2 regions of the Rahnella sp. BIGb0603 genome follow, and region 2 is predicted to be linked to the other one. Evidence: predicted binding sites of a transcription regulator. Region 2 holds the regulator's gene; the other holds the start of a gene.
What was found. The regulator sigma-54, encoded in region 2, starts transcription at its own class of promoters, with help from an activator protein. The targets are predictions, from matches to a motif close to GTTGGCACANNTTTCGCTNT.

Region 1 (16,294 bases), on a different contig from region 2:
ATAATTTCACCGGCGTTAATCACCGCCACGCGATGGGCGATTTTCTTGATCACTTCCATCTCATGAGTGATCAGCAAAATCGTGATCCCCAATTTCTGATTCAGTGACTGGAGAAGCGCGAGAATTGAGCGGGTCGTTTCAGGATCCAGTGCCGACGTGGCTTCATCACACAGCAACAGCGCCGGGCTGGCCGCCAGCGCGCGGGCAATGCCGACACGCTGTTTTTGGCCGCCGGACAATGCTGCCGGATAACTTTTGGCTTTATCTTCCAGCCCGACCAGCGCCAGCAATTCGGCGACACGCGCCTGACGTCGTGCCTTGTCGAAACCGGCAATCTTCAGCGGCAGTGCGACGTTCTGCTCAACAGTTTTGGCCGACAGCAAATTGAAATGCTGAAACACCATCCCGACGCGGCTGCGCACCGACTGCCACTGTTTTTCACTCAGCCCGGTAATGGCGTGACCTTCGATTTCGATCACACCGTCATCCGGTTGCTCCAGCCCGTTAAGACAGCGGATCAGGGTCGATTTTCCTGCCCCGCTGCGGCCAATAATCCCAAGAATTTCGCCCCGTTTTACCGTTAATGACACGCCGTTCAGGGCCTGAGTTTCCCCAAACCGGCGGCTGACCTGATGCAACCGCACCACATTTTGTGCAGCATCCTTGTCAGCAATCCGGTCAGTCTGTGCCGGAGTGCCCGCCAGAGGGCGGCGGGCATTGTCCTTTTCCGGGGACGTCGCGGTAAACTGCGCCCCGGTCTCAGTGATTATTGTCATGCTTTTACATCCTTACCAGGCCGTCACGCCGGTGCCTTTATAAACCTTATCAAACTCCTGTTTGACGGCATCATTCTGGTAAGAACTGACCAGCGTTTTCACCCACGGCGCGTTAACATTCTCTGTTTTCACCGCAATAAAGTTGTTGTAAGGATTACCTTTTACCGGCTCCTGCGCGATTCGGTCGGCAGGCGTCAGACCACTTTTCAGCGCCCAGTCGGTATTCACAATCGCCGCGTCTAAATCAGGGACGGAACGGCCAATAATGCCGGAATCCAACTCCTTAATGGTCACATGGCGCGGGTTCTCGGTGATGTCAGCGGTAGTCGCAAAAATACCGGCACCGGGTTTAAGCTTAATGACGCCAGACTGCTGGAGCAGGATCAGGCCACGGGCTTCATTTGATGGATCGTTGGGTACACCAATCACCGCGCCTTCTTTCAGTTCATCGGCTGATTTTACTTTTTTGGAATACAAACCGATTGGCCACACGGCGGTATCGCCAACGCGCACGATGTTGTAATGATTCACTTTAATCTGATTATCAAGGAATGGCTGATGCTGGAAGGCATTGGCATCGACTTCGCCATTTTGCAGCGCTTCGTTCGGCTGGTTGTAATCATTGAAAATAACCGGTTTCACGGTCAGCCCTTTCGCAGCCGCCTGCTTCACCACCTCACGCCAGACATCTTCATCCTCCCCGCTGATAATGCCGACTTTTATAGTGGTTTTATCGGCGGCGTGTGCCGCACTCAGCGGCGCCAGCACGGTACCGGAGAGAATGGCCGCAGACATGGCGGCCAGCAAAAATGCACGGTTAATACGGGTCTTAGCTGTGTTTAATGTCTTGCGCATAGGTATCCCCAAAAGTGTGATGAGAGGCCTGCACCGGGCTGTGTTTTAGTGCAGGAATTTGGCGAGTATACCCATCGGCTTATTTCTTTATAATATTGTTTTAATGATACATATTTCGAAAACGAATAACTAAAACGGGATAGTAATTCGATAAAAGAGCTAAGGCCTCATGGCGGATTTATTCGTGTTCTGCAAGGTATCTGGCGGGGGGTTTTCCGACGGCTTTACGGAACATCGTGACAAAACCACTGGCATTTTCATAGCCCAGATCGAGCGCGACGGTCTGCACACTTTCGCCCTGTGAAAGTCGCTGCAGGGAGAGGATCACATGCAACTGACGCCGCCAGCGACCAAAACTCATCCCTATTTCCTGCATCAGCAACCGGCTCATATTGCGCTCGCTCATGCCAATCCGCGTGGCCCATTCACGGAGCCGGATTTTGTCTGAGGGATTGGCCAGCAGCAATGTGGTCAGCCGCTTCAGCCGCGCATCTTTTGGCATCGGAAGATTGAGCCCCTCAGCGGGTGCTGCGGAAATCTCATCGATCAGGGTGGCAATGAGTCGCCCTTCCCGCCCTTCTTCAGCATACAGCTCAGGAAATTGTGTCGCCTTCAGCATCAGCTCACGCAGCAAAGGTGAAACCGCTATCGTGCAACAGCTTTGCGGTAAATTCGCCGCCGTTCCCGGTTCGATAAACAGGCAGTAGCATTCGGTTTCCTCCGTCCCCCTTGCCACATGCGGCAGATTACCCGGGATCCACACCGCGCATTGCGGCGGCACAATCCATACGCCCTGTTCAATTTCACAATTCAGGATGCCGCGAAGGGTATAGAACAGTTGCGCACGGCGGTGACTGTGGCGGGCATATTCCCAGTTTTGTGAGGCAACCGTGGCATTGAGCAATACAACCGGGCGCGGCACGTTATCCACGTCAAAGGTGACGGAAGGCTGGTTGCGGGATGTGGCGCTCAGTGAAACCGACATCATAAAAGTGTCTCCTCAACAGGAACCGGATCTGGCCGGAATGAACAATAGTCTGGCGATTCTGTGCAATGACTGTGCGCAAGCGGGTCGGGTAAGGTAAGCACCTCTGCGGGAAGCGCCCCCCGCGTTGCCACTTTATATTCCAGGAGCAACTCCATGTTTATTAATGCCGACCAGTTTCCCGTCGTCCGCTTGCAGTTTAAAGCCACCCCGGTTGATGGCAGCAACTCCTCTCCTTTTGCCCACTTTGATGCCCTGCTGGAACGCAATCAGCCCTTCGTTTTCATCAATGATGAAGGTCTTGGCAATGAGCGCCATGAGCAATCGAAAGAAGAAATGCAGGCTATCGTGCAATGGCGAAAAGTGAACCGCGTGGCGCTGCGCACCCTGGTTAAAGCCAGTATTTACATCGAACCGGACACCGCCAACCGGATTGCGGCAGAAGATTTCGCCCTGACCTATGAAAAATTCTGGGGCTACCGGATGCTGATGGTGGCTGACGAACAGGAAGCGCTCGTCCTGGCACATAAAATTTTGACCGGTAATAATTGATAGTGATTCTCATTATCACAATAACAGTGACACCTAACCGCTGTCCAGTGTGAAATCCCCTCTGAAAAAGCCTATAAAAAAACCCGCCGGAGCGGGTTTTCATTTCAGCCGTAATGCCTCACACGCGCTTATCAGGATTGCGGTTCTTCAACCGGCTGAACTTCCAGTGACACCATGCCAATGCCCAGTTTACGTGGCTGGAAACCGCCACTGGTGCCTTCGGTGGGTTCGGTCGGCGCCGGTGGCGTGATAACAATACTCTGCGCCGCTTCCGGGTTGGTGAACTGCACTTTCACAATACCGTCCTGATCACCGAAGGTGACAAATTGCTCCTGATCGCCCACGCGGACAGAGACCGGCTTATCGATGTTATTGCCGTAAGCACGCGCGCGGATCACCACATCAAACGTAGTGGGCAACGGTTTGACGTAATCGATTTTCACCGATGGCGCCAGATTCGCATCCGACCAGCGTCCCCAGTTTTCCACCGTGGAAACGCCGGTAATCGCTTTCACCTGCTCCGGTAAACCCGGCACCATAAAGGCGATAGCCGGAGACTGATACTTCGTTGCTTCATCGTCAATATTGAGCGCCTGAAGCGTTTGCTGGTAAATCGCATTACTGCCTGAGGTGTCTTTGGCGAAATCAACTTTACCTTTGAAGGTGTCGCCGGTTGCCTGCACGATAGAAGGTTTCGCACCCAGGTTACCGGAAGCCACGCAAAGACCGGTATTGAGCGAAAGCTCCGGTGCCCAGACGCGCCCCATTTCGTAGCATTTATCCACCCAGACAAAGTTGTCACTGGTTGCCAGTCCGGCCAGCTGTTTTTTCAGCGGCGTGGAGAGATAGACGTCGAACATAGGCTCGATTTTTTCGCCAGTCACTTTCAGGATGAACGGCGTTTTGATGGTCATACCGGAGAACGTGAAACTGTTGTCCTTGTTGTTGACCGTGTAATTTTTAATGCTGTTCGGGAAGCCCCACTGTTTGATAACCGCAGGTTTCCAGGCATTCACCTTGTCATCAATATTGAGGAACTGCGCGGTCATGGAAGTCGCGGAAAAACCGCTACGCCCCAGGCCGATGTAGTTGTCGCCTCCCATGATATCAAGCACCGTGGCACCGTTATCAAGAGTACTGCGTTTCGCGGCATTCAGATCGCCAACCGGTTTACGGCCATCGAGCACAAAGAACAAGTCCTTGCGGTTTTGCTTGGTCAGAATGTTATACGCGGTGTTGTTCATCGCCAGATGGTCGGAAGACACCACAATGATGGTGTTATCGAAATAACCTGACGCTTTAATCTTGTCGATAAATGCCGAAATCAGCTCCTGACTGCACGATACCGCGCTCAGTGACTGATTGGATTTCCCGTTCACTTTATAGTCTTTGCGGGTACAACCACGGGAAATAAAGCCGTCCGGGTGATGCGTATCGACCGTCAGCGTGAACAGCGAGAAAGGCTTGCCCTCTTTGCTCAGCGTGATGAATTTTTTATAAACCTCGTCAAGCAGCGTGTCATCATACCAGCCCCAGTCATTTTTATACGCCGGGTCAGCCACGGTCGGACGCAGTTCATTGTAGCCATACAGATGATCGAAACCGTGAGATTTCAGGAAAGTGCCTTTACCGGCAAACGCCAGTTCCGCACCCTGATAGAAATAGTTGGTATAACCCGCACCTTTCAGCACGTCGCCGAGACAGACGTTTTCCGGATAGAACGTGGCTAATGCGCTGGACGCATTGCCATCAAACGGGGCAAACAGCGGGATACCACACTGTGAAGCCACCATGCCGGCGATGGTATATCCGGTGCCGGGAACCTGCTTGGTATTGGTAAAATCAATACTTTGCGCTTTATGGCGGCTTAATTCGGTGGTCAGCCCGGGGAACACTTTGTCATCAAAATAAGTGCGTTCCAGACTTTCACCATAGATGTAAACCAGATTCGGCTTTTTCGCGCCTTTCACCACTTTCTCCGGCACTTTGTAATACGTGTCGAAGTCCGCGCCATTGCCGCTGATCTGCGTTTTTACCAGACGGGAAATATTCTGGAAAGCCTGTGTGGATCCGACCGAGAACACCGCCAGCACCACGGCCAGTACGCTGTAGACCGCGCTGCTGTTTTTAGCACGACGCTGTTTCAGACACCACGCCAGCAGGGCAAAAACGGCAATCAGACCAGCGAGTAAACCGATGAATGGCAGGATATATTTGTTCAGCCCGGCGCCTTTCAGGCTGCTGGTGACGGTGTAAAGCACGGCGTCAGTAATGCCTTCGCCAGTAAAATAATTACTGCCGATCAAAATGACGTTGAGGATGACGTAAAGCCCGAGGAAAAACAGAACGAGCGAAAACCAGATACGGCTGGCCGACGCGCGGGTGACGTAGAAAAAGATAGAGGAAAGAAATAAAACAAAAGAAATTATCTCAGAAGCCATTTCAGCACCCTGTCTGATTAAACAATAAACGCTACGACCCATTTCTGCTGTTTTACGAGCAGCGCCGACGGTTCAACTCATCGAATGAATGGCCCGTTCGCCATTCACTTCATCCTTGATCCTTGAGACAGGAAAATTCATGCCAAAAACGGACAGCGTTATATAGCCCGTTGCCCCCTGAGGGTCAACGCTTTAACACTGCGTCAGGTCATTGATTCATCCTAAAAAACTCATCTTTAACAAATTTTTGATGGGTAACTCTGCATGATAACTCAGAAATTTAACTTTCCAGTCACCAATTTGTAAGAATTGCATGATAGCCGAACAGTATGAGCGAAATGTGGAGGGAGATGCAAAATTGAGAAAGAAATTTGTGGGAAAGCCCGCAATACGCGGCATTACGGGCATAAAGAAGGAAAAATCAGATTCCGCCTAAGTAGGCTTTACGCACCTCCTGATTATGCAACAATGCTTCCCCGCTTCCGCTCAGACGTATCTGCCCGTTGACCATCACATAGCCCCGGTCGGAAAGCTTCAGGGCGTGATGCGCATTTTGCTCAACCAGAAAAATCGTCATGCCGTTGCGCGCCAGTTCACGCAGCGTCTGGAAAATCTGTTTAACGATAATCGGTGCCAGCCCGAGGCTGGGTTCATCGAGCAATAACAGTTTCGGGCGGCTCATCAGTGCACGCGCTATCGCCAGCATCTGCTGCTCACCGCCGGACATGGTCATCGCGCGCTGTTTCCGCCGCTCTTTCAGGCGGGGAAATAAATCGAACATGGTTTGCAAATCTTCCGCCGCATATTTATTTCCCACCGGGATGGTGCCCATCAGCAGGTTCTCCTCGACGGTCATATCGGGGAAAACGCGCCGCCCTTCCGGCGATTGCGCAATCCCGGCCGACGCCACAAAGTGCGTGGATTTACGGCTGATATCTTCTCCGCGAAACAGTATCTGCCCGCTCTGCACGCGCGGCTGCCCGAAAATTGACATCAGCAGCGTCGATTTCCCTGCGCCGTTCGCCCCGATCAGCGCCACGGTTTCACCCTCGTTAACCTGCAACGATACTTTTTGCAGCGCCTGAATCGCGCCATAAAAAACATCGACCTCACGAAACTCCAGCATCGCATTGCTCACAGGCTGACCTCATCTTCACTGGCGCCCAGGTAAGCGGCGATCACTTTTTCATCATTTTGAATGGCTTGCGGCAAACCTTCGGCAATCACATCGCCGTGGTCGAGCACGATGATGTGGTCGGAAATGTCCATCACCATGCCCATATCGTGTTCAATCAGCAGGACGGTGATATCGTGGTGATCGCGCAGAAAACGGATGATTTTACTCAGCGTGCGCGTTTCCACCGGATTCAGCCCTGCCGCCGGTTCATCGAGGCAAATCATCTCCGGCGCGGTACACATCGCCCGCGCGATTTCCAGACGCCGTTGCTGACCGTATGACATTTCGCCCGCCAGCCGGTTGGCGCAATCGACCAGTTCCACCACTTCCAGCCAGTAAAATGCCCGGTCGAGTGCCTGATTTTCCGCACGGCGATAAGCGGGCGTATTGAGCACACCGGCGATCAGATTACGGTTGGTTTGCATATGCTGCGCGACCAGCAGGTTTTCGATCACCGACATTTCGCGAAACAGCCGGATATTCTGGAAAGTACGCGCCAGTCCTGCACGGTTCACCAGATGCGTGCCGCCAAACATTTTGTAGAAAATCCGCTTACCCAGTTGCGCGGGTTTTATCCAGTCATCTGGCTGGAATTTCTGTCCAAGCACCTGAATCACATTGGTGGTGCGACGGCGGGTATTGAGGAAAACATTGCCACCAGAAGCTTTGTAGAATCCGGTCAGACAGTTAAATACCGTGGTTTTCCCCGCGCCATTCGGGCCTATCAGCGCGGTAATTGAGCCGCGTTTGACCGCCAGATTCACATCGTTTAACGCTCTGATGCCGCCGAAATGCATGCGTAAATGCTCGACGCTCAGAATAGTGTTATCTGCTAACGCTTCACTCATGGCGCGACTCCTTTACGCACGGTAAACCCGCTGCGGCTGATACGGATTAACCCGCGCGGACGCCAGATCATCATCACTACCATCAGCACACCGAACAGCAGCACGCGATATTCGGCAAAACTGCGCAGCAGCTCCGGCGCAACGGTGAGCACAAACGCCGCCAGCACCACGCCGAGGGTCGAGCCCATTCCGCCCAGCACCACAATGGCGAGGATCAGCGCAGATTCGAAGAAGGTAAAAGAGGTCGGGTTGACGAATCCCTGATACGTGGCGAAAAACACGCCCGCGATCCCGGCGGTTGAAGCGCCGAGCGTAAACGCCGAAAGTTTTACCAGCACATGGTTCAGCCCCATGGCACGACAGGCGATTTCGTCTTCACGCAGCGCTTCCCACGCACGGCCAATTGGCATGCGGGTCAGACGATGTTTGATATACAGCACCAGCAACACCACCAGAACCAGCACCGCATAGATGAAAATAAACTTCATGTTCGGGTTGTAAGTCAGATGGAAAAACTCGTGGAAAGGCACGCCGCCCTCTTTCGCCCGCCGGCCAAATTCCAGACCGAAAAACGTCGGTGGCGGTGCGGAGACACCGTTCGGGCCACCGGTAAACGACAGCCAGTTAGTCAGCACCAGGCGGATAATTTCGCCGAAACCGAGTGTTACAATCGCCAGATAATCGCCGTGCATACGCAGCACCGGAAAGCCCAGTAACGCGCCCGCCAGCGCGGCCATCAAGGCAGCCAGCGGCAGCATCGACCAGAATCCGAGGCCGAGATACTGATATCCCAGCGCCAGCCCGTAAGCGCCGATGGCATAAAAAGCGACATATCCCAGATCCAAAAGCCCGGCCAGCCCGACCACAATATTCAGCCCGAGACCCAGCAGCACGTAAATCAGCCCTAAAATTGCCACGGTCAGAATGTATTTCGTGGCCACGAACGGGAAGAAGACTGCCAGCACCATCAGCAGAGGCAATATCCAGCGCAGATTGCTTTTGTAATCCGGCGGACGAACGTACACACCGGCGCTGTCGGATTCGAAGCGCGCGCGCATTCTCTGCCCGCTCGCGGTTTCCAGGAACGCACTGAGTAAAAAGCGCCCGAGCATGACGGCGGCAATAATCCAGACAAGCCGCTGGGAATGGAAGGTAAAGCTATAGCCGTCCAGCACCACACCCACGACGGGCCCGAAAATAATCAGCGCCACCAGCCCGGCGAAAATGGCATCCAGCAGGCAGCGTTTAAGCGAAAATCCGCTGCTCACAGCAGTTTGTGTCGTCATTTTATTTCCCTCACACTTTCGTCACGACCGGACGGCCCAGCAGACCCTGAGGGCGGAAAATGAGGATCACCACCAGCAATCCAAACGAAAAGACATCTTTGTAATCCGAGTTCACCATGCCTGAGAACTGCGCTTCGGCGATCCCCAGAATCAGGCCGCCCAGCATCGCCCCCGGCAACGAACCAATGCCGCCTAATACCGCCGCCGTGAACGCTTTAATACCAATGATAAATCCGGCGTAAAAATCGAAAGTGCCGTAATTCATGGTAACCAGCACACCCGCCAGCCCGGCCATCGCCGCCCCAATCATAAAAACCAGCGAGATAATACGGTCAGTGTTGATGCCGAGAATTGAAGCCATTTTTCTGTCCTGCTGCACCGCACGACACATGCGACCGAGCTTGGTATTACTGATAATCCACGACAGCACCAGCATTCCGAGAAGCGAGGCCACCAGAATGAACAGCTTGGTGTAGGTCATCTGGACAAAGCTTTCGCCGATATGAAAGCGGATGGCACCGTCCAGCATGGTCGGGATCCCCTGCTGTCGCGGCCCCTGACTGATTTGTGCGTAGTTCTGCAAAATCAGCGACATACCGATGGCCGAAATCAGCGGCGCAAGGCGTGTGGAGTTTCGCAGCGGTTTATACGCAATGCGCTCAATCGCCCAGCCATAGACGCCGGTGACCACGATGGTGAACACCAGCGTGCCGAGGATCAGCAGCGGAAAGGAGTGCAACCCGAAGAAGGAAAGCAACGCCAGCGCGATGGCGCAGAGGTAGGCGGAAATCATATACACTTCGCCGTGGGCAAAGTTGATCATGCCGATAATGCCGTAAACCATGGTGTAGCCGATGGCGATGAGACCGTAAACCGCACCGAGCGTGATGCCATTAAACAGTTGTTGCAGGAAGAAAGAATCCATAAATACGCTGTCTCTTTTTGTGACCGCGCCTGGCTAAGGCGCAGTCTGACACGGGTTCAAAATGGCAAATCAAACAGCTTTATTCTTTCACTTCCTGATATTTGCCTTTGTCATCCCATTTATATACGACGTAATCAGAGACTTTCAGGTCGCCTTTACTGTCCCAGGATTTTTTACCCATGACGGTATCGACGCTGTTGGCTTTCAGCCAGGCGCTGGCTTTGGCGGAATCGCTGCCGCCTGTGGCTTTGAATGCGGCAGCAATGGCCTGAACGGACGCGTAGGAATAGAGGGTATAACCTTCCGGTTCAAATTTGCTGGCGCGGAATTTATCGATAACGGCTTTGCCGTCAGGGATCAGACGCGGGTCTTTACCGAAGGTCATCAGAATGCCGTTGGTGTATTGCGGGCCGCCGGCTGCGGTCACCATTTCTTCGTTAACGATACAGTCGCCGGAGAAGAAGGTCGCCTGAACGCCCTGCTCACGCATCTGGCGGACTAACGGACCGGCTTCCGGATGGCAGCCGCCGAAGAACACCACATCTGGTTTCTGCGCACTGATTTTTGTCACCAGCGCGTTGAAGTCTTTTTCGCCGCGCGACAGGCCTTCATACATCACCTCTTTCACGCCACGTTTGTTGAGCGCCGCTTTGGTGGCATCCGCCAGACCCTGACCGTAGGTATCTTTATCGTGGATGATGACCACTTTTTTGGCTTTCAGTTTGTCGATGATGTAATCGCTCGCCACTAATCCTTGCTGGTCGTCGCGGCCACACATGCGGAACATGTCACTCATGCCGCGTTCGGTGATTTGCGGGTTGGTGGAGCCCGGCGTGATGGCGATAATTCCGGCGTCGTTATACACCTCGGAGGCAGGCATGGTGGAGGAAGAACAGAAATGTCCGACCACGGCCTGCACTTTATCCTGATCGACTAAACGGTTAGCCACCGCCACCGCCTGTTTCGGTTCGCAGGCGTCATCGCCCTGGACCAGTTTAATTTTCTCGCCATTAATCCCGCCTGCGGCATTAATGTCTTCGGCAGCCTGCGTGGCCCCATGCCAGTACTGATCACCGTAAGTCGCATTCGGCCCGGTAAACGGACCCGCAACGCCAATCAAAATATCCGCACGCGCGGAGAAAGCGGTAACCAGACAACCGGCCAGCAACAAAGAGAGCGGACTTTTCATAAATTTCATCGACATCGTCATGATCCTTAGCACTGTGTTTGAGTAGAAACCTGAACTAAAAAGAAAATTCTGAAGCTTGATTTTGAAATTCACGGCTGACGCCAAAAGACGAAAGGTTTCCCGAGGTTTAATCAAAGGTAAGAAACATAAGCAAAATATCTGCCAGTGTTTCCAATGCTCTGAGAATGTGTCGGGTTCTGTGAGTATAGATAGCGCTCAGCCCGCGTTACGGGCAACTGACAGAAACGACGACGGGATCACACCGCACTGGGCTGGTGCTAAAAAGCGAAGAAAATGAGGATAGCGAAACGGCGTGCACCAAAATGAGTCGTGATAAATCAGTCACTCCGTTCACACAATTACGCCTGGTGACATTTTTATCCTTTGCTTCTTGCGGCAGGTTGTTTTGTAATGCGGGCAGATGATTGCAACGGGAAACTACTGAACAATGAAGAAATTATCCTGCCTGACGGCTGTGGTTCTGGCGCTGACATTGACGGGTTGCGCCGGCGATTATGTGATCAATACCAAAGCCGGCGATCAGCTTTTCGCCCATGGCGAACCGGATCGCGACCGCGATACCGGTATGACCAGCTATACCGACATGAACGGCGATTATCATCTGATGAACACCAATGATATCGCGGGGATTGTGAAGAAGTAGGGTTAAACCAGCAACGCCTGCGCGCAGGACTCATCGGTGACAAGCCCGTTGATCCAGCGACCTTCGAGGGCGGCGCGGATAGCAATCTGCTTATCTGCGCCACCGGCCAGCGCGATCACCGGTTGATCATCATGCGGATGCGGTCCGACGCTGGTGAGGCGCGAATTCAGCACACTGTCGATGCGCTGTCCGTCCTGTCCCATAAAGTGCCCGAGCACTTCTCCCACGGCCCCGCTTTTCGCGAGTTTTTCCACTTCTTCCAGACTGATAAATCCGTCCTTGTGCAGCGGACACCCCGGTTCAATGGTGCCGATACCGATAAACGTCACGTTGGCCTGACTGGCCTTTTCACTGACCGTGCGGTAGATACGATGATTGCACCACATCGCGCGATCGTCTTCGCCGTCGGCAAACAGGGGTGCAGGCAGGATGAAATAGCGTCCCTGTGTTTTTTGCGCCATCAGCAGCGGCACGTCGTAACGGGTACAGGAGCCGTCCGACGCAATCGCGCCAATCAGCGAAACGCTGCTGTGCTGCGGTCTTTCAATATCCGCCAGTTCGTCGATGGCCGCTTTCAGCGTTCTCCCGGAACCCACGCCGATAATCATCGGTTCATCGCTGCGGATAAACTGCGTCATCACTTGCGCTCCCGCCACCGCAATGGCGTGGCTGATGCCCGACGGCGTCATACCCTGCCCCGGCACCACCTGGCAAATATCCAGCCCGAAACGCTTTTGTAATTGCGCCGCCAGTTCCATACAGCGCCCCACGGAATGGGAAATGTGAACGCTGACCAGCCCGTTATCGATCGCGCTGGCTACCAGCCGCTGGGCGACCTGCCGCGAAACGCCTAAGGCTTCGGCGATTTCATGCTGGGTTTGCCCGGCGACGTAATACATCCACGCCGCCCGTGCAGCCAGATCCATTTTCTTGTCGTTCTTACTCATGCGCGCATTCCAGCCGGTGTTTTCAGTGGCGAGATTTTATCGTTTTTCGCCTCTTCCTGTGATCGCTAAATACATCGCCCCACGAAATGTGTGAGCTAAAGCCCATTTAACGGGCAAATATTCCATTAGATTAACCGCAATCGAGCAAAAGCCCACTAAAAGGGCTTAAGCTCACATCAAATCAATAATCACTTTGTGGAGAATCTGATGAAAAATGCTCACCAACCGCAATCGTCTGTCTGGCTGCATATCGGCAGCGGCTCTTTCCACCGGGCCCATCAGGCATGGTATCTGCACCGCTTACTGGCGAAGGGAGATAACAGCTGGTCAATCGCACTGGGTAACATTCGCGAAGATGGCGTTCCGCTGCTGAACGCGTTGCAGGCGCAGGGCGGTAAATACGTGCTGGAAACTGTCACTCCGCAGGGTGAGCGTGAATATGAAACCATCACTTCCATTCAGAAAATCATTGCGTGGGATAACGAACTGGCCGCGCTGGTGGCTCAGGGGGCAGATCCGCACACCAGAGTGATTTCCTTTACCGTGACCGAAGGCGGTTATTACCTTGATAACCAGTTCAATCTCGACCAGCAAAATGCTGATATTCAGGCTGATTTGCAGGGCGCATGCCGCACGATTTATGGTGCCATCGGCCATATTCTGGCGCGTCGGATTGCGCTTAAGGGTGGCGATATCACCCTGCTGAACTGCGATAATCTTCGCCATAACGGCGAACGTTTCCGTCACGGTCTGCTGCAATTTCTGGCCCTGCGCCAGCAACACGACATCAGCGACTGGGTAAAAAATCACACCCGCAGCCCGAACACGATGGTGGATCGCATTACCCCGCGTCCGTCACCGGACGTCGCCGTGCGTGTGGCTCAGGCAACCGGATTTGAAGACCGGGTGCCGGTTATGGGCGAGGCTTTCATTCAGTGGGTAATCGAGGATGATTTCATCGCGGGTCGCCCGCACCTGGAAGAGGCTGGCGTAGAAATGGTGGAGTCCGTTCTGCCGTATGAAGAAGCAAAAATCCGCATTCTCAATGCCAGCCACAGCTGCATCGCCTGGGCGGGGACGCTGACCGGTCAGCGCTTTATCGATGAAAGCACGCGTACTCCCTCCATTTGCCAGATGGCGTATGACTACGTCACGGAAGACGTGATCCCCTCCCTGACGCCAAGTCCGTTAGATCTGGCGCGCTACCGCGATGTCGTGCTCGAGCGTTTCAGTAATCCACACATTCAGGACACAAATCAGCGTGTTGCCGCCGATGGTTTCTCTAAAATTCCGGGATTCATAACCCCGACCTTGCAGGAATGTTATCAGCGCGGTCAGACGCCACGGGCCACTGCCATGCTGCCTGCGCTGTTCTTCGTTTTCATGCAGCAATGGCATCTCGGTCTTCTGCCTTACGAATATCAGGACGGTATTCTCGACGCTCCGGCGGTGCATGCCCTGTTCAGCAGCGCTGATCCGGTGGCGCAATTTGCCGCCGATGAAAAGCTGTTTGCCGGACTGGCGGGCGATAAGGCCTTTACCGAAATGATGCGCCAGTCCGTTGAGCGCGTCCGTCACTGGCTGAATGACGCAAAACGCGTCTGAGGAGCACTCTATGTATCTCGGACTGGATTTAGGGACGTCGGAAATCAAAGCGGTCGTAATTGACGATCAGGGCCGGTTACTGGCCAGTGCCGGTGAGGCGCTCGAAGTCAGCCGCCCGCATCCGCATCATGCAGAACAGGATCCGCAAGAGTGGTGGCAGGCCACGCAGCGGGTGATTTCGAGCCTGCGCAGTAAGTTGCCGCAACGATGGTCAGAGGTCAGCGCCATCGGTTTATCCGGGCAAATGCACGGCGCGGTTCTTCTCAGCCGCGAAGGCCGGGTACTGCGTCCTGCCATTTTATGGAATGACACACGCAGCGCAGCGGAATGCGCACAACTCACGCAAAGCGCACCGCAACTTCATCAGGTTGCAGGAAATCTGGCTATGCCTGGTTTTACTGCCCCGAAACTCTTGTGGGTGGCGCGACATGAACCGGAGATTTTTGAACAAACGGCGACCGTCCTGCTGCCTAAAGATTATCTGCGCTGGATGATGAGCGGCGAGAAAGTCTCTGATATGTCAGACGCGGCGGGCACCCTGTGGCTCGACGTGGCGAAACGTGACTGGTCGGATAATCTGCTCGCCGCCTGCGGCCTGACGCGTGATCACATGCCGCGTCTGGCGGAAGGCAGCGATGTCAGCGCCACGTTGAAAAATGACATTGCCCGCGCCTGGGGCCTGCGCGACGACGTGGTGATCGCCGGAGGCGGCGGGGATAATGCTGCCAGCGCCGTCGGTATCGGCGCGGTCGATCCCGGCGATGCTTTTATTTCTCTCGGCACGTCCGGCGTACTTTTTGCGGTTAATGACCGCTTCCGTCCTAACCCGAAATCGGCAGTGCATGCATTCTGCCACGCCCTGCCGGACCGCTGGCACCAGATGAGCGTGATGCTCACCGCGGCCAGTGCGCTGCGCTGGTATTGCAATCTGGTGGGCAGTAACGAAACCACGCTGCTGGCAGAAATCACCCAGCTTAATCCGTCGCAACAGCGTCAGGCGCCGCTGTTCCTGCCTTATCTTTCCGGCGAACGTACGCCGCATAACGATCCTTATGCCACCGGGGCATTTCATGGCATGACGCATACCACGGACCGTGCCGCTTTGGGTTATGCCGTGCTGGAAGGCGTGGCATTCGGCATGGCCGACGGACGCGATGTGATGCAGCAGGCCGGAACGCAATTACAGCAATGCTCGCTGGTTGGCGGTGGCGCGCGCAGTGACCGCTGGGCGCAGCTGATGAGTGACGCACTGAATCTGCCGGTCGTCACCCACAGCGGCGGCGAGGCCGGTGGCGCACTGGGCGCCGCACGGCTGGGCTGGCTGGCAGCGGGCGGAGACTTTCGGGACGTGTGCCGCAAACCGCCGGTGGCGCAGCACTTTTACCCTGATGCCCAAACCCGCGACATGCTCGCTGAGCGCCTGAAAACCTGGCGTCAGCTCTATCAGCAGCAGGTCGACCTGCGTAACGCCTGAACGATGTAATAACCACCGGGGGCGCCTGAGCGCCCCGTCTCTGACCCTGACAACATAACCAGCTGCGAAATCTTTCGCAGAGGAGTCTGACATGCACGATCTACACAAACCGCGCACCCACTGGTTCGGTCTGCCGATGAATCTTTTCTGGGGCTATATCGCCATTGCGCTTTTCATGAGCGGCGACGGCTTCGAAATGGCGTTCCTCTCCAAACATATTATTGATATGGGTTTCACCGCCTCTGAATCTGCCGTGGTCTTTACGGTTTACGGTCTGGCGGCGGCGCTGGCGGCGTGGAGTTCCGGCGTGGTGGCGGAAATCATTACGCCGCAAAAAGCGATGCGCATCGGCTTTATACTCTGGGTGGTGATGCATGTGCTGTTTATGCTGTTTGGTCTGGGGATGAAAAATTATCCGCTGATGCTGCTGTTTTATGGTATCCGCGGGCTGGCCTATCCGCTGTTTATTTACTCCTTTGTAATGCTGGTTGTGCAGACCGTGCCGAAACAAAATCTCTCCTCTGCGATGGGCTGGTTCTGGGCGATGTACTCCATTGGCATCGGCTGTAT
Region 2 (16,294 bases):
GCTTTTAACGAAGTGGCGTTTGTGTCGATGCTGCGTTCAGGCATGGATACCGGTGTGTACGGCGCGGTTGCGGCCTTCGGTGCCAGTTTCCTGTTTGCCCGCATTATCGAAGGTTCGCTGGTCGGTATTCTGGATATCGGCGGCGCGATCCAGACCGGTATTGGTCTGGGCGTTCCGGCACTGTTGCTGGGCGCGGGGATTATCTTCCCGGTAGCGAACTTTGCCGCTTCGCTGGTGACCGGCCTGATCCTCGGTTTAGCCGTGGGTTACATCATTATTCTGGCGCGTAAATTCACCATCAATCAGAGCAATTCCACCTACGGTGCGGATGTAATGATGGGTGCGGGTAACGCCTCCGGCCGCTTCCTCGGACCGTTGATTATCCTCTCCGCGATGGCCGCGTCGATTCCAATCGGCCTGGGTTCACTGCTTGGCGCGCTGGGCTTCTACCTGTGGCAGAAACCTATCACCGGCGGTGCCATTCTCGGTGCGATGGTGCTGGGCGCTATCTTCCCGGTATCACTGTAAGTACTTCAATAAGAAAGCAGTAATCAGGCGTCAGGATTTCTCTGGCGCCTGAGATTATGGAGAACGTCGTATGTATGACTTAATCATCCGACAGGCAAAAAGCACAGACGGCAGCCTGACTGATATTGCAATTCAGGGCGGCAAATTCGCCGCCATCGGCACGCTGGCACCCGACGCCACAGCCCGCCAGACACTCGACCTTCAGGGCAAAGTTTACGCCAGCGCAGGCTGGATTGACTCCCACGTTCACTGTTACCCGAAATCACCCATTTATCATGACGATGCCGATTTGATTGGCATCGCCTGTGGTGTCACCACGGTGGCGGATGCCGGCAGCACCGGCGCGAATGATGTTGATGATTTCTATCAGATTACCCGTGCAGCGAAAACCAACGTCTACGCGTTCCTGAATATCGCGCGCACCGGCATCGTCACGCAGAACGAACTGGCGGATATGACGCAGATCGACAAAGTCGGCGTGCGTGACGCCATCGCGCGAAACCCCGGTTTTATTATCGGCATTAAAGCGCGCATGAGCAGCAGCGTGGTCGGCCAGAACGGTATTAAACCGCTGGTGCGCGCCAAAGAGATTCAGCAGGAAAACAACGATCTGCCGCTGATGGTGCATATCGGTAATAACCCGCCGAACCTCGATGAAATCGCCGATTTGCTGACATCAGGCGACATCATCACGCACTGCTATAACGGCAAGCCAAACCGCATCCTCTCGCCAGAAGGTGTACTGCGCGATTCCATTAAGCGCGCGCTGAGCCGCGGCGTGCGGCTGGATGTCGGTCACGGGACCGCAAGTTTCAGTTTTGAAGTGGCGGAACGGGCGATTAAGCAGGGCATTTTGCCCCACACCATCAGCTCCGATATTTACTGCCGCAACCGCATGAACGGGCCGGTGCATAGCCTGGCGACCGTCATGTCGAAGTTCTTTAGCGTAGGCATGACACTGACGCAAGTGATTGATTGCGTCACTTCACACGCCGCCGATGCTTTACGCCTGCCTGCCAAAGGCCGTCTCGAAGTGGGCGCTGACGCCGACCTGACTCTGTTCGAGCAGCGTTTTGCGCCGCAGGTATTTGTCGATTCCGAAGGTCAGTCCGCGAAGGGCGAAAGTTTGCTGGTACCTCTGGCCGCCGTGGTCGCGGGTGTCACTCTGTTAACCGAAGAAGGGAAATCTGCTCATGTCTTCTGAACAATCTTTGTATGAAAAATATCAGCTGAAACAGGTGATTAACGCGTCCGGTCGCATGACGGCGCTCGGTGTTTCCACGCCGCGTGAAGAAGTTGCGGCGGTGGTGAATACCGGTCTGAATCATTATTTCGAGATGAAGGATCTGGTGAACAAAACCGGTGCTTATATCGCCAAACTGCTGAACGTGGAAAACGCGGTGGTGGTGTCCTGTGCGTCTGCCGGGATTGCGCAGTCGGTCGCGGCGGTGATTGTGAAAGATAACGCCTGGCTGCTGGAAAACCTGCATGCCGCACCGCTGGAAGTCCCTCACGACATCGTGCTGCCAAAAGGCCACAACGTGAATTTCGGTGCGCCGGTGGGCACGATGGTGACAATGGGCGGCGGCAAAGTCGTGGAAGCCGGTTACGCCAACGAATGTTCTGCGGCCCAGCTTGCGGCCTGCATTACGCCACGCACTGCCGCGATTCTGTACATCAAATCACATCACAGCGTGCAGAAAAGCATTCTTTCGGTGGCGGAAGCCGCTGCCGTTGCCCGTGAGCATAACCTGCCGCTGATCGTTGATGCTGCCGCAGAAGAAGACCTGACCTGTTATTACGAAATGGGCGCAGATCTGGTGATTTACAGCGGCGCAAAAGCCATCGAGGGCCCGACCAGCGGTCTGGTGCTCGGCAAAAAACAGTACGTCGAATGGGTGAAACTGCAATCGGGCGGGATTGGCCGTGCGATGAAAGTCGGCAAAGAAGGCATTCTCGGCCTGACGCAGGCCATCGAAAGCTACATCACGCAACCCAAAACCACCGGGCAGGAAATGGTCGACAAGATGACGCCATTTATCGCCAGCCTGAATGAAATTAACGGCGTCACCGGACGCGTGGTCTGGGACAGCGCGGGGCGCGATATCGCCCGTACCGAAATCACTTTCGATGAAACGGTACTGGGCTGGAAAACCAAAGCCATTGTGGATGCGATGAAAACCGGCGATATCGCGATTTATTTCCGTGGCTACCGCGCTAACGAAGGCAAGATTGAAGTTGATGTGCGCAGCGTAACGCCGCCGCAACTCGCCATCGTCGCCGACCGTTTCAAACAACTTTTCAGTGGAGAGAAAGCATGAAACTGACCCCGAATTTCTACCGTGACCGCGTGTGCCTGAATGTGCTGGCTGGCTCGAAAGACAATGCCCGTGAAATCTATGAGGCGGCAGAAGGTCATGTTCTGGTCGGTGTGCTTTCCAAAAATTATCCGGACGTTACGAGTGCGGTAACGGACATGAAAGAGTACGCGGCGCTTATCGAAAACGCTTTGTCCGTTGGCTTAGGTGCGGGCGATCCGCGCCAGTCGCTGATGGTCAGCCAGATTTCACAACACGTTCAGCCGCAGCATGTGAATCAGGTCTTCACCGGTGTCGGCACCAGCCGTGCGCTGCTTGGTCAAAACGACAGCGTGGTCAACGGCCTGATTTCGCCGACCGGCAAAGTCGGTTTCGTCAAAATTAACACCGGCCCGCTAAGCTCCGCGGCCAGTGACGCCATTGTGCCGGTGGAAACCGCCATTGCGCTGCTCAAAGACATGGGCGGCAGCTCGGTGAAATATTTCCCGATGGGCGGCCTGAAAACTCGTGAAGAATTCGCTGCCGTGGCGCGTGCCTGTGCAGAACAGGATTTCTGGCTGGAGCCAACCGGCGGTATCGATCTGGAAAACTTCGAGCCAATCATGGAAATCGCACTGGCCGCGGGCGTGACCAAAATCATCCCGCATATCTACAGCTCAATCATCGACAGCGCGTCGGGCAATACCCGTCCTGAAGATGTGAAAACCCTGCTGGCCAGCGTCAAAAAACTGGTGGGCTGAAGGTTCTGACCTTTCCTGCGCGGTAAGCCGTCTGCGCGGTTAAACACTCAGCGTCCTTCATCCACTGAACGGGCGCTGAGCCTCTCGTTTGTCTGACAACCCAGGTTTGAGGAAATGTATGAGAAACTGGTTTCTGATTTCAGGTTTAACCTCCGCGATGCTGGCAGTCTGCGCCGCGCCGCTTTATGCAGCAGAAAAAACAATGACGTCGACGACTCCGCATTATGCTTACGTCGGCACCTACAACCCGAACGGGGAAGGTGTCTACCGCTTTAAGTTCGATCCTAAAACCGGCGCGCTGAGCGATAAAACGCTCGCCAGCCAGTTGCCAAATCAGGCGCAGATGGTGCTCAGCCATGACGGTAAAACGCTGTTTATCGGCAGCGAAATTGATCATTACAATGGTGGCAAACATGGTTCAGTGGCGGCCTATCGCATTGCGCCTGAAGATGGCAGCCTGACGCTGATTAATCAGGTGGATTCGCAGGGCGCAGGGCCGGTGTATCTTTCGCTGACGCCAAAAGGTGATCATCTGCTGGTGGCGAACTACATCAGCGGCGTGGTTGCCGTCTTCCCGGTGGACATCAGCGGGAAGCTGAGTGAAGCCAGTAACAGCCAGCAGGATTCCGGTCCGGCAGGCGCAGGCAAACCGGCCGCGGCGGCGGAAGGCAGTTTTGCCATCAGCGACCACAACGGGCCACACGCGCACATGATTGCCACAGATCCTTCCGGCAAATTCGTGTTCTCTACCGATCTGGGGCTGGACCGGATTTATCAGTGGAAGCTCAACGGTGAAACCGGCGTACTGGAAGCCAACGATCCGCCGTTTATCAAAGCCTCTTCTGAAGGTGCCGGACCCCGCCATTTCGTGTTTCATCCTAACGGCAAAGTCGTTTTCCTGATCAACGAAGAGGCTTCGACGCTGACCAGCTATCGTTTTGACGCCGTAAAAGGCACGCTCAGCGAGCTGCACAGCTTGTCCACGCTGCCGGCCGGTTTCAAAGGCACGAACTTCGCCGCGGGCATTGTGCTGAGCAAAGACGGCAAACATCTGTACGTTGCCAATCGTCTGCACAACAGCATCGCGCAAATCAACGTGACCGGTGAAGGCGCGATGACCTGGAGTGATGAAACCTGGACGCGCGGTGACTATCCAAGAACGCTGACGTTGTCACCGGACGGTAAATATATTTACGCAATGAATCAACGAAGCGATAACATCACCAGATTCAAGGTATCTGGCGAAAACGGCAAGCTGTCATTTGTGGATGACTATGTGGCTGTGGGCAGCCCGTCACAGATGGTGATTGCGCCTTAAGCGGTGCCGCAACAGAAACAAACTCCGTTCACGACGTGTTTTGTTCGTGAACGGAGCCTCGTTGAAACGAACTGGAAGAACAATGGTGAGATTTCCCAATCAACGTCTGGCGCAGTTATTTGATGCGCTGCAAACCGAAACCCTTCCTCAGGATGAACTGGCAAAACGTCTGTCTGTTTCGACGCGCACGGTGCGTGCCGATATTACTGCGCTGAACGAAATCATCGCCGATTTTGGTGCGACGTTTGTCCACAGCCGGGGCAGCGGATATCAGTTGCGCATCGATGATGCGGCGCTGTTTTCGTCGTTACAGCAATCAACACAACGTAAACCGAATCCGACGCCGCGCACCGCCGCTGAGCGGGTGAAGACGTTGCTGATCCGCTTTTTGACCTCAGCTTTTTCATTAAAGCTGGAAGATCTGGCCGATGAATGGTTTGTCAGCCGGGGAACCCTGCAAAATGATATGGCTGAGGTGAGGGAGCATCTGGCGCGCTATCACCTGAATATCGAAACCAAGCCGCGCTACGGCATGAAATTGTTCGGTGCTGAACTGGCGATCCGCGCCTGTCTGACCGATTTGCTGTTCCAGCTGGATGCCGAAGAGCAGGCGAATCCGCTACTGAAAGCAGAAAGTCTGGAGCCGGAAGCGCTGGTTCCGCTGACGCGTTTTATGCATCAGTTGCTGACGCAGTCTTCCATTCAGCTGACGGATGAAGGCGAACAGTATCTGATCCTCTATTGCGCCGTGGCGATCAAACGCATTACCGGCGGTTATCCGCTGACAGATTTTGATGCCGAAGACGGTGATCCGGCGGTGAAGCAGGTTTCTGTGCGGCTGGCGGCGGAGCTGAAAAATCTGGTCGGTAAGGAAATTCCCGCTTCGGAAGAGGCGTATCTGCGGGTGAATATTGCCGCGCGCCGCGTCCAGCAGATTTTACCGACGGACATTAACGCCGACGACGATGAGTCGCTGGTCGATTACATTCTTTCGTATATCAACTCGCACTATAACTATGATTTGCAGGGAGATAAGCAGCTGCGAGCGGATCTGCTGACGCACATCAAAACCATGATTACGCGGGTGAAATACCAGATTAATATCCCCAATCCGCTGCTGAGCAATATCAAACAGCATTATCCGATGGCGTATGACGTCACGCTGGCGGCCGTTTCCAGCTGGGGTAAATACACGCCTTACACGCTGAGTGAGAATGAAATCGGCTTTCTGGTGCTGCATATTGGCGTCGGGCTGGAGCGGCATTACAACATTGGCTACCAGCGCCATCCGCAGGTGATGCTGGTGTGCGACACCGGCAATTCAACCATCCGTATGATCCAGGCGCAGATTAACCGTAAGTATCCTCAACTGGTGATGAAGCAGGTGGTTTCGCTGCGTGATTACGAGCAGCTGGAGCACATCGACGAAGATTTTATTATCTCCAACGCCCGTATCACCGAGAAGAATAAGCCGGTGGTGGTGCTGTCGCCGTTCCCGACCGAATACCAGATGGAGCAGCTCGGCAAACTGGTACTCGTCGACCGCACGCGCCCGTATATGCTGGAAAAATTCTTCGACGAAAAGCACTTCATGATCGTCAATGAGCCGATGACACAGGCGGAGCTTTTTCGCCATGTTTGTTCGCAGCTTGAAGAAGAAGGGGTTGTCGATCAGGCGTTTTACCCGTCGGTGGTGGAGCGCGAGGAGATTGTCTCGACCATGCTGGGCGAAGGCATTGCACTGCCGCATTCGCTGGGATTGCTCGCGAAGAAAACCGTGGTGATCACTTTGCTTTCGCCGCAGGGCATTGCCTGGGGCGAAGGAGAAACGGCGCACGTGATTTTCCTGCTGGCGATCAGCAAGGCGGATTACGAGGAAGCAATGGCGATTTACGATTTGTTCGTGACGTTTGTGCGGGAACGCTCGATGAGCCGTTTGCTGAGCAGTGAGAATTTTGAAAGCTTCAAGGCGATTGCTATCGACTGTTTAAGCCGCATTTAATACGGCTTAAACAGTTCGTTAACCCTCAGTCTTCGTCAAAACCTGAATTAATCAGATTTACGACGGCGCTGAGAGCCTGTTCTTCATCGGGGCCGGTGGCTTCGATTTCGATTTTCTGGCCTTTCGGGGAATCCAGCATCAGCAGTGCGATCACGCTGCTGGCTTCCGCCTCGATGCCTGTGCCGTTGCGCAGCATCACTTCTGACTCAAAACTCTGTACCAGTTCAAATAACTTCATCGCCGGACGGGCGTGCATCCCTAACCGGTTTTTGATTTCTACCGTTTGTTTAACCGTCATGATTTGCGTTTTTCCAGCGTGCGATGGCGGGACTGGACGTTCTTCCCGCGGGAACGGAAATAGTCAGCCAGCTGTTCTGCGATATACACCGAACGGTGCTTACCGCCGGTACAGCCAATGGCGACGGTCAGATAACTGCGGTTGTTGGTTTCCAGCGCGGGCAGCCATTGTTCAAGATAGCTGCGCGTCTGATAGATAAAATTATGTACTTCGGTATGACGGTCGAGGAACGCAGCGACCGGTTTGTCGAGGCCGGTCATTGGACGCAGTTTCGGATCCCAGTGCGGGTTCGGCAGGAAACGCACGTCGAAAACGTAATCCGCATCAATCGGAATACCGTGTTTAAAACCAAAGGATTCAAAGACCATGGTCAGTTCACGTTCGCGTTTGCCCAGCAGGCGCGTACGCAGCATTTCTGCCAGTTCGTGAACGGACATCTCGGAGGTGTCGATGATCAGATCCGCGGAAGAGCGCAAAGGCTCCAGCAAATCGGCTTCTTCATCGATTGCACTTTCAAGGGACAGGTTTTTGCTGGAGAGCGGGTGCAGACGACGGGTGTCGCTGTAACGGCGGATCAGGGTATTACGGTCAGCGTCGAGGAACAGCAGCTGTGGCGAGAAGCTTTCCGGCAGCTGTGACATCGCATGCTCATAAACTTCCGGTGTTTCTGGCATGTTGCGAACGTCAATGCTGACGGCCGCAGACGTATTGCGTTCAACAAGTGTCTGGGCGAGCTGCGGCAACAACACCACCGGCAGGTTATCCACACAGTAAAAACCCATGTCTTCCAATGCCCTTAGGGCAACCGACTTCCCGGAACCGGAACGGCCGCTGACAATCATCAGCACCATGGTGTCACTCCCCTGGCATTCAGTGTTCAGAATTCATTTTCCCGGCGCGCAACCGGGAATCAGTAATTTATTCGTTTTCAGTCATTATCTGGAACAGTTCTTCGTCACTTTGCGCTCCGCGCAGACGACGACACACCCCTTTATCCGCCAGTTTTTTGGCGACTAAAGACAAGGTATGTAAATGGGTTTTACATTGATCTGCCGGAACCAGCAAGGCAAAAAGCAAATCCACAGGCTGATTATCGATAGCGTCAAAAGCGATCGGCTGCTCAAGCTGAATGAACACCCCGACGGCACGTAAAGTGTCTTCTTCCAGCTTTCCGTGCGGAATAGCGATCCCGGCACCGATCCCGGTGCTGCCCATGCGTTCACGGGTCAAAATGGCGTCAAAAATCACCTGCGGTGATAAATTTAGCTGTTTGGCCGCCAGCTCACTGATGATTTCCAGTGCGCGTTTTTTGCTGGCGCAATGAACGCCGCTTTTGGTGCATTCGGCATTAAGCACCGACGTTAATTGCATTGCAGTATCGTTAATCATGTCATCTTCACTTTGGCGCTGTTTCACCCTTAAAGCTATATCGGCTCGTTTCCCGAAGGTCACAAGCCGATGCCCGAAGGTTTGTAGCACAGGGTTGGCTACATGAATGTCAGTGCTGTTTCAGTTTGTCTTTGTGCTTGTTCAGCTGACGAGCCAGTTTATCAACCAGGCCGTCAATTGCCGCGTACATATCCTGATGCTCCGAGGTGGCATGCAACTCGCCTCCGTTCACATGCAAAGTGGCTTCCGCTACTTTCTGCACCTTTTCAACGCTCAACACCACATACACCTGATTTATCCGGTCGAAATACTGTTCAAGCTTGGCCAGCTTCGACGTGATGAATTCTCTCAGGGGATCCGTGATCTCAATGTGATGTCCGGTAATGTTGAGCTGCATAATGTCTTCCTTCTCTGTTGAGGTCAAACTAACTGTTTACGTTGGTTTGAGGGCGGGATGGACAAAGACTCTCGGTATTTGGCGACGGTTCGTCGTGCCACCATAATTCCCTGATCGGAAAGGAGGGTGGCTAACTTACTGTCACTGAGCGGTTTTACAGGATTCTCCGCTGCGATTAATTTCTTCACCAGCGCCCGGATCGCGGTTGACGATGCCTCGCCGCCGCTGTCTGTACTGACATGGCTGGAAAAGAAATACTTCAGTTCGAAAATTCCACGCGGGCTGTGCAGAAACTTCTGCGTCGTCACGCGTGAAATCGTCGATTCGTGCATTTCTACGGCGCTGGCGATATCGGCCAGCACCATAGGCTTCATAAATTCTTCACCCAGTTCAAAGAACGCCTGCTGCTGCTCAACGATACAGCGCGTGACTTTCAACAGCGTGTCATTACGGCTTTCCAGGCTTTTGATTAACCACTTGGCTTCCTGCAGGTTGCTGCGGATAAATTGCCCGTCGCTGTCGCTGCGCGCGGAATTGCCCATCGCGGCGTACTGCTGGTTAATCTTAAGACGCGGAATGCTGTCGGAATTCAGTTCTACCGTCCAGACACCTGACACTTTTCGCACCAGCACATCGGGGATCACGTACTCGGATTCACCGGTGTTGATCGATTGTCCCGGACGCGGATCAAGAGACTGAATCAGAAGCATCGCTCCTTTCAGTGTATCTTCTTTTAGCCGGGTTGAACGCATAAGTGCGCGGAAATCATGGTTCGCCAGCAAATCCAGATGTTCGCTGATAATCAGGCGCGCTTCGGTGATGAAAGGCGTATCTGTTGCGTATTGTGAAAGCTGGATCAGCAGGCAATCACGCAGGTCACGCGCCGCCACACCAACCGGATCAAAACGCTGCACACGTTTTAAAACGGCTTCCACTTCGTCCATGCTGACGTTGTCGTCACCGATACTTTCGAGGATGTCGTCAAGGGAAACGGTCAGATAACCGGTATCGTCTACCGCGTCGACAATGGACGTGGCAATCGCGGCATCGGTGTCGGAAAACGGCGTCAGCTCCACCTGCCACATCAGGTAATCCTGAAGCGTCTGCGTGGTTTCACCCTGATAAATTGGCAGCTCGTCGTCACTGTAATCGTTGCCGGTGCCGGAAGGCGTGCCCGCGGTATAAATCTCGTCCCAGGTGGCGTCCAGCGGCAACTCTTCGGGCATGTCTTTCTGCTCGAGCGCTTCGCGGGTATCTAACGCTTCGTTGTCGGTGGCTTCTACCGAATCGATTTCATCATGAAGGTCGGTTTGTTCCAGCAGAGGGTTGCTCTCCAGCGCGAGTTGGATCTCCTGTTGGAGCTCAAGCGTGGACAGTTGCAACAGGCGGATGGCCTGTTGTAACTGAGGAGTCATTGCCAGTTGTTGGCTGAGTCTGAGTTGCAAACCTTGCTTCATATCTTGGTTTTATTTCCGTTGATTACAAACTGAGTAACTTCTGTCAGAGACCTCCCGTCAGACTTTACGTCGAAACGGGCACGGTTCCGGCGGCACAGATCACAGACGGAATTCTTCACCAAGATAAACGCGTTTAACCTGTTCATCAGCAAGAATGTCGGCTGGCGTGCCGTGGGCGATCAATTTCCCCTGACTGACGATATAGGCACGCTCACAAACGTCGAGAGTTTCGCGAACGTTGTGGTCAGTGATCAGTACGCCGAGGCCGCTGTCACGCAAATGCTCAATGATTTTTTTGATGTCGATGACGGAAATCGGGTCAACGCCGGCGAAAGGTTCGTCCAGCAGGATAAACTTGGGATTCGCTGCCAGTGCGCGGGCAATCTCAACACGGCGACGTTCACCACCGGACAAGGACTGACCGAGGTTATCGCGCAAATGAGAAATATGGAACTCTTCCATCAGTTCATTAGCGCGATCGTTACGCTGTTCTTTGTTCAGATCATCGCGGATCTGCAGTACGGCCATCAGGTTATCAAACACGCTGAGACGACGGAAGATGGAGGCTTCCTGCGGAAGATAGCCAATGCCGCGACGGGCGCGGGTATGCAATGGCAAAAGGCTGATGTCTTCATCGTCAACGATGATACGGCCCGCATCACGTTGCACAATCCCGACGACCATGTAGAAGGTGGTGGTTTTACCCGCACCGTTTGGCCCCAGCAATCCGACGATTTCGCCGGAGTTCACCATCAGGCTGACATCTTCTACAACCTTGCGGCCTTTGTAGGCTTTTGCCAGATTCTCTGCGATTAATTTTGCCATAAAATATCAGTTACTCTTTTTGGTCGGCTGGCCGCCCGCGGCAGGCGTTTTTTGTTGCAGCTGCGAAGGAACCAGAACGGTCGTCACGCGGTTGCCTTTATCACTGAAGGCTTCCATTTGCTGTTTCTGCACCAGATAGGTAATACGGTCGCCTTTCACGTTGCTGTCGAGCTGTTCGAGGTATGCGTTACCGGTCAGGGTCACGAGATCGTTTTCCACTTCATAGCGGACTTTCTGCGCATGGCCTTTTACCGGCTTGCCGTTGTCCTGCATCTGGTAAAACGTCACCGGATTGCCGTAACCTTCCACCACTTCTTTGCCGGATACGCCCTGAGGACGGATCACGACAACTTTATCGGCTTTCACCTGAATAGTGCCCTGATTGACTACGACGTTACCGGTGAAGGTGGCCGTGTTGGTGTTCACATCCAGCGCCTGATTGGCGGAATCAATGGTGATCGGTTTCGTTGTGTCATCTTTTAAGGCGAAGGCCGGAATGCTCACGGCTAACAACGAGCTGACGATCAGGAGATCACGGATTTTATTTTTTGCTTTGAATTTCATAAGAGGTCGTTACCTTTTCGATCAGCTGTGCTGTCTTATCACGCAGATTACCGCGCATTTTCATGCCGTTAGATGTAAAACCTGTGCCATAAAGCGTTACTTCATCGTCTGAGGCAACGTCCTGTGTCGTCAGGTTAACCCGGGCATTATCCGTTTTGATTCTTTGAAGCTGTGATGTCTCAGGCGTCAGGCTATCAGCCTGCACATGCCCGTAAAGATAAAGCATCTTATCCTGAGTCAACTTGGCTTTATCAGAACGCAGCACCCAGGTTGGTGTTTTATTCTTGTCAAACATGGTCGCGACCGGGTTGGTAAACCATGTCACCTGATCGGCGGCGTAGTATTTTACCTGGTCCGAAACCAGTTTATAGGTCAGGCTACCCGTTGGGTCATAGACCATCGTGACCGTGTGGGATGTCTGGTAAGTGGGATCCTGATCGTTAACGGCCTGCGGTGCGTCATCGCTGCTATCAGACAATGACCAGCCCACCAGAACCAGAACGATGGCCGTCAGAACAAGGATAATCCAAAGTTTTGTTTTACTCATATCGACAGCCCTTTGGCGTCCTCCAGCTTACCCTGCGCCAGCAGAATCAAATCACACAATTCGCGTACGGCGCCACGCCCGCCAGCGATGCGGGTAACGTAATCGGCCTTCGGCAACAGGATCGGATGTGCATCCTGAACCGCCACGGAAAGACCGACTTCGGCCATGACCGGCCAGTCAATCAGATCATCCCCGATATAAGCCACTTCTTCGGCCCGCAGGGACAGTGTATCTAACAGTTCGCGGAAGGCCAAAAGCTTATCCGATTGCCCCTGATACAAGTGGCGGATACCGAGGGTTTTAGCGCGATCTTCCAGTAATTTTGCATTGCGGCCTGTAATAATCGCGACCTCAATGTCAGATGTCAGCAGGCAACGGATACCGTAACCGTCGCGAACGTTAAAACTTTTTAGCTCTTCGCCCTGATTTCCCATGTAGATCAGGCCGTCGGACATGACGCCGTCCACATCGCAAATCAGCAGGCGAACGGCTTTGGCGCGTTCCAGCACGTGGGCGCTGACCGGACCGTAGCAGGTCTCCACCAAGGCTGCGCTATTACTCATTCGGGCTATTCCTCAATTAAACTACGCCAGCGCGCAGCATATCGTGCATATGTAACACACCTAACAACTGGTCACCATCAGCAACCATTACGCAGGTAATGTGTTTTTCCTGCATCAGATTCAGTGCGTCAACTGCCAGAAGCGAAGGGCGAACACGGATCCCGCCGGTCGTCATCACCTCGGCAATCGCCGCATTATTAATGTTCACGCCCATATCAAAGATGCGGCGTAAATCACCATCGGTAAAGATCCCTTCGATTTTCATCAAATCGTTGCAGATGACCGTCATGCCCAGATTTTTGCGAGTGATTTCCAGAAGGGCATCGCGCAAAGACGCATCACGGCTGACGTGCGGGATTTCATCGCCGGTGTGCATGATATCGCTGACGCGCAACAAGAGCTTGCGACCCAGTGCTCCGCCGGGGTGAGACAGGGCGAAATCTTCAGGGGTGAATCCGCGGGCTTCAAGCAGGGCCACTGCCAGCGCATCGCCCATAACCAATACCGCCGTGGTGCTGCTGGTCGGTGCCAGACCCAGCGGGCACGCTTCTTTCGGCACACGGACGCAAAGATGCACATCGGCGGCTTTGCCCATCGTGCTTTCCGGATTGGACGTCATGCAGATAAGCGTAATGCTCAGCCGTTTCAGCACCGGGATCAGCCCCAGAATTTCATGCGCTTCGCCGGAGTTGGAAATCAGGATAACGATGTCCTGCTTTGATACCATGCCCAGATCGCCGTGACTGGCTTCACCCGGGTGGACAAAAAATGCCGGAGTCCCGGTACTGGCAAATGTGGCGGCCATCTTGCGGCCAATATGACCCGATTTGCCCATACCCATCACGACGACTTTTCCGGTGCAACCGAAGATTTTTTCGCACGCACGGGTAAAATCACCGTTAATGTATTGATCTAACTGCTCAAGTCCTTCACGTTCTGTTTTCAGCACATCACGCCCGACGGCCTGGAAATCAAAGTCGGAGGCGAAGGTAAAGTTAGCCATAGTCAATTCCTGACAGAGTTCAGAAGGCGATGCTGTCCGGTAACAGGAACAGCACCGCCATATAGGCGATAAATCCGCACAGCAATAATGCTCCGGCCAGATGCCCGATCCGGTGTTTGCGCATCAGGCACAAACCGGAAAGCACCACGCTGACCGCCAGCATCACCCAGTAGTCGCGGTGAAACGCATCCGGGTTGAACGAACCCGGTGCCACCAGTGCGGGTAATCCCAGCACCAGGCAGGTGTTAAAAATATTGGCGCCGATGATATTGCCCAGCGCGATATCATCTTCACCTTTAATCGCACCGGCGATAAACGTTGCCAGTTCCGGCAGGCTGGTGCCGATAGCGATGACCGTCAGACCAATCACCAGTTCGCTCACGCCTAAATATCGTGCAATCACTGTACTGTTGTCGACAATCATGCCTGACGCCAGTGGCATGATAATAAAGCCCAATGCCAGCCACAGAAATGCCACAGTGTTGCTGCTGTCTTGCGGAAGTTCAGACATTTGCTCGTACGTCAGCGTGTCTAGCCCTTCTTTTTCAGCCGCCCGGGCGATTTTAATCACCAGCATCATAAACGCGGCGGCACTGGCCAGCAGTAAAACGCCATCGAGCCGGCTGAGTTCGCCGTCACTGAGCAGAAAACCGCACAGCGCTGTGACCAGTAACAATAGAGGGAGTTCGCGGCGTAATATATCAGAACGAACGGAAAGTGGATGAATCAGGGCGGCACCGCCCAAAATCAGAAGAATATTAATGATATTCGAACCAATTGCGTTTCCAACGGCCAAATCCATTTGATCGTTGATGGCGGCGGTGGTGGAAACCACGAGCTCAGGCAGTGATATGCCCACGCCGACGACGGTCATGCCAATCACCAGTGGCGGCATGCCAAGCGAGCGTGCCAGCACAGCGGCTCCGTACACCAGACGATCGGCGGCGTAAACAAGCAGTAACAGGCCGACAATCATCAGTACGATAGCGAGAAGCATGAAACATCCTTTATTGGGTATAATGCGAGGTTCGTCGCCTTGAAAGGCAGGCGATTCCTTCGTCAACATGAGCTAAGGCGACATTTTGTCTGAAAACGCGGCCAGCAGGTTCCTGTATGTTAGACGATGAAGGCTTTTAATTTAAAATGGTAATTCGTTGATTTTGACCGTCTGTGACGGAAAAGTAAATCGATGGCAACTTTGGTAACGAAAGCGGGGTAAGTTTTTGTAAAAATACCAAAGTTATACGACACCCCGTGAGGGTCAGACGTATTCTTAGCGAAAGCATTCCGAAGGGATAAACTGAATGAGTCAAAGCGAATCGAATCTGGTTGAGATCAAAGGCATGAGTTTCGTGCGCGGCGATCGTCCCATTTTCGAAGAGATAAACATGACCGTGCCGAAAGGCAAAGTCACCGCCATTATGGGGCCTTCGGGGATCGGTAAAACGACGCTCCTGCGTCTTATCGGCGGCCAGCTTACGCCGGATAAAGGTGAAATCTGGTTTGACGGAGACAACATTCCTGCGCTGTCACGCCGAAAGCTTTACGAATCACGCAAAAAAATGAGCATGCTGTTTCAGTCCGGTGCATTGTTTACCGACCTCAATGTGTTCGAAAATGTCGCGTTCCCGTTACGTGAGCACAGTAAATTACCGGAAGAACTGCTGCGCAGTACCGTGACCATGAAGCTCGAAGCCGTCGGGCTGCGCGGTGCCGGTGAACTGATGCCTGCGGAATTATCCGGCGGCATGGCGCGTCGTGTCGCGCTGGCGCGTGCCATTGCGCTTGACCCTGAACTCATCATGTTTGATGAGCCTTTCGTGGGGCAGGATCCGATCACGATGGGCGTGCTGGTCAAACTGATCGACGAGCTGAACCATGCGCTGGGCGTGACCTGTATTGTGGTTTCCCATGACGTACCTGAAGTGCTGAGCATTGCGGATTACGCGTATATTGTTGCAGCACAACATGTTATTGCTGAAGGAACGCCCGAGGAGCTGCAAAATAATCCTGATCCGCGGGTTCGTCAGTTCCTTGATGGTATTGCCGACGGACCGGTGCCTTTCCGTTTCCCTGCCGGTGATTACAAAACCGAGCTGCTCGGATGATGGAGTACCCATGTTAATTAAGGCATTAGCCTCAGTCGGGCGCAGCGGGATAAACACCTGTGCGTCCTTTGGCCGTGCCGGTTTAATGCTCTTCCGGGCATTAGTCGGTAAGCCGCAATTTGCCAAGCAATGGCCGCTGCTGATAAAGCAACTCTACAGCGTTGGCGTGCTTTCTCTGTTAATCATTCTGGTTTCCGGGTTGTTCATCGGCATGGTTCTGGGGTTGCAGGGATATCT

Region 1: the regulator sigma-54 is predicted to act here: its motif matches at 11,182-11,201, upstream of M2403_RS01475 (branched-chain amino acid ABC transporter substrate-binding protein).

Annotation. Positions count from the first base shown of each region.
Region 1 covers NZ_JANUEX010000001.1:309,614-325,907, forward strand. Annotated here, with positions in the region: gene M2403_RS01430 (methionine ABC transporter ATP-binding protein) at 1-776, opposite strand, end outside; gene M2403_RS01435 (MetQ/NlpA family ABC transporter substrate-binding protein) at 789-1,631, opposite strand; gene M2403_RS01440 (helix-turn-helix transcriptional regulator) at 1,810-2,619, opposite strand; gene M2403_RS01445 (hypothetical protein) at 2,773-3,168, shown strand; gene opgB (phosphatidylglycerol--membrane-oligosaccharide glycerophosphotransferase) at 3,300-5,609, opposite strand; gene M2403_RS01455 (ABC transporter ATP-binding protein) at 6,031-6,735, opposite strand; gene M2403_RS01460 (ABC transporter ATP-binding protein) at 6,744-7,634, opposite strand; gene livM (high-affinity branched-chain amino acid ABC transporter permease LivM) at 7,631-8,920, opposite strand; gene M2403_RS01470 (ABC transporter permease subunit) at 8,931-9,845, opposite strand; gene M2403_RS01475 (branched-chain amino acid ABC transporter substrate-binding protein) at 9,925-11,049, opposite strand; gene M2403_RS01480 (YgdI/YgdR family lipoprotein) at 11,483-11,698, shown strand; gene M2403_RS01485 (sugar-binding transcriptional regulator) at 11,701-12,645, opposite strand; gene dalD (D-arabinitol 4-dehydrogenase) at 12,853-14,250, shown strand; gene xylB (xylulokinase) at 14,261-15,724, shown strand; gene M2403_RS01500 (MFS transporter) at 15,816-16,294, shown strand, end outside.
Region 2 covers NZ_JANUEX010000007.1:142,057-158,350, forward strand. Annotated here, with positions in the region: gene M2403_RS18765 (DUF4310 family protein) at 1-528, shown strand, start outside; gene M2403_RS18770 (amidohydrolase/deacetylase family metallohydrolase) at 599-1,732, shown strand; gene M2403_RS18775 (DgaE family pyridoxal phosphate-dependent ammonia lyase) at 1,722-2,849, shown strand; gene M2403_RS18780 (2-dehydro-3-deoxy-phosphogluconate aldolase) at 2,846-3,586, shown strand; gene M2403_RS18785 (lactonase family protein) at 3,705-4,904, shown strand; gene M2403_RS18790 (transcription antiterminator) at 4,987-6,906, shown strand; gene npr (PTS phosphocarrier protein NPr) at 6,932-7,204, opposite strand; gene rapZ (RNase adapter RapZ) at 7,201-8,055, opposite strand; gene ptsN (PTS IIA-like nitrogen regulatory protein PtsN) at 8,123-8,593, opposite strand; gene hpf (ribosome hibernation promoting factor) at 8,703-8,990, opposite strand; gene rpoN (RNA polymerase factor sigma-54) at 9,014-10,447, opposite strand; gene lptB (LPS export ABC transporter ATP-binding protein) at 10,547-11,272, opposite strand; gene lptA (lipopolysaccharide ABC transporter substrate-binding protein LptA) at 11,279-11,836, opposite strand; gene lptC (LPS export ABC transporter periplasmic protein LptC) at 11,814-12,383, opposite strand; gene kdsC (3-deoxy-manno-octulosonate-8-phosphatase KdsC) at 12,380-12,946, opposite strand; gene kdsD (arabinose-5-phosphate isomerase KdsD) at 12,963-13,949, opposite strand; gene M2403_RS18845 (calcium/sodium antiporter) at 13,969-14,946, opposite strand; gene mlaF (phospholipid ABC transporter ATP-binding protein MlaF) at 15,254-16,057, shown strand; gene mlaE (lipid asymmetry maintenance ABC transporter permease subunit MlaE) at 16,068-16,294, shown strand, end outside.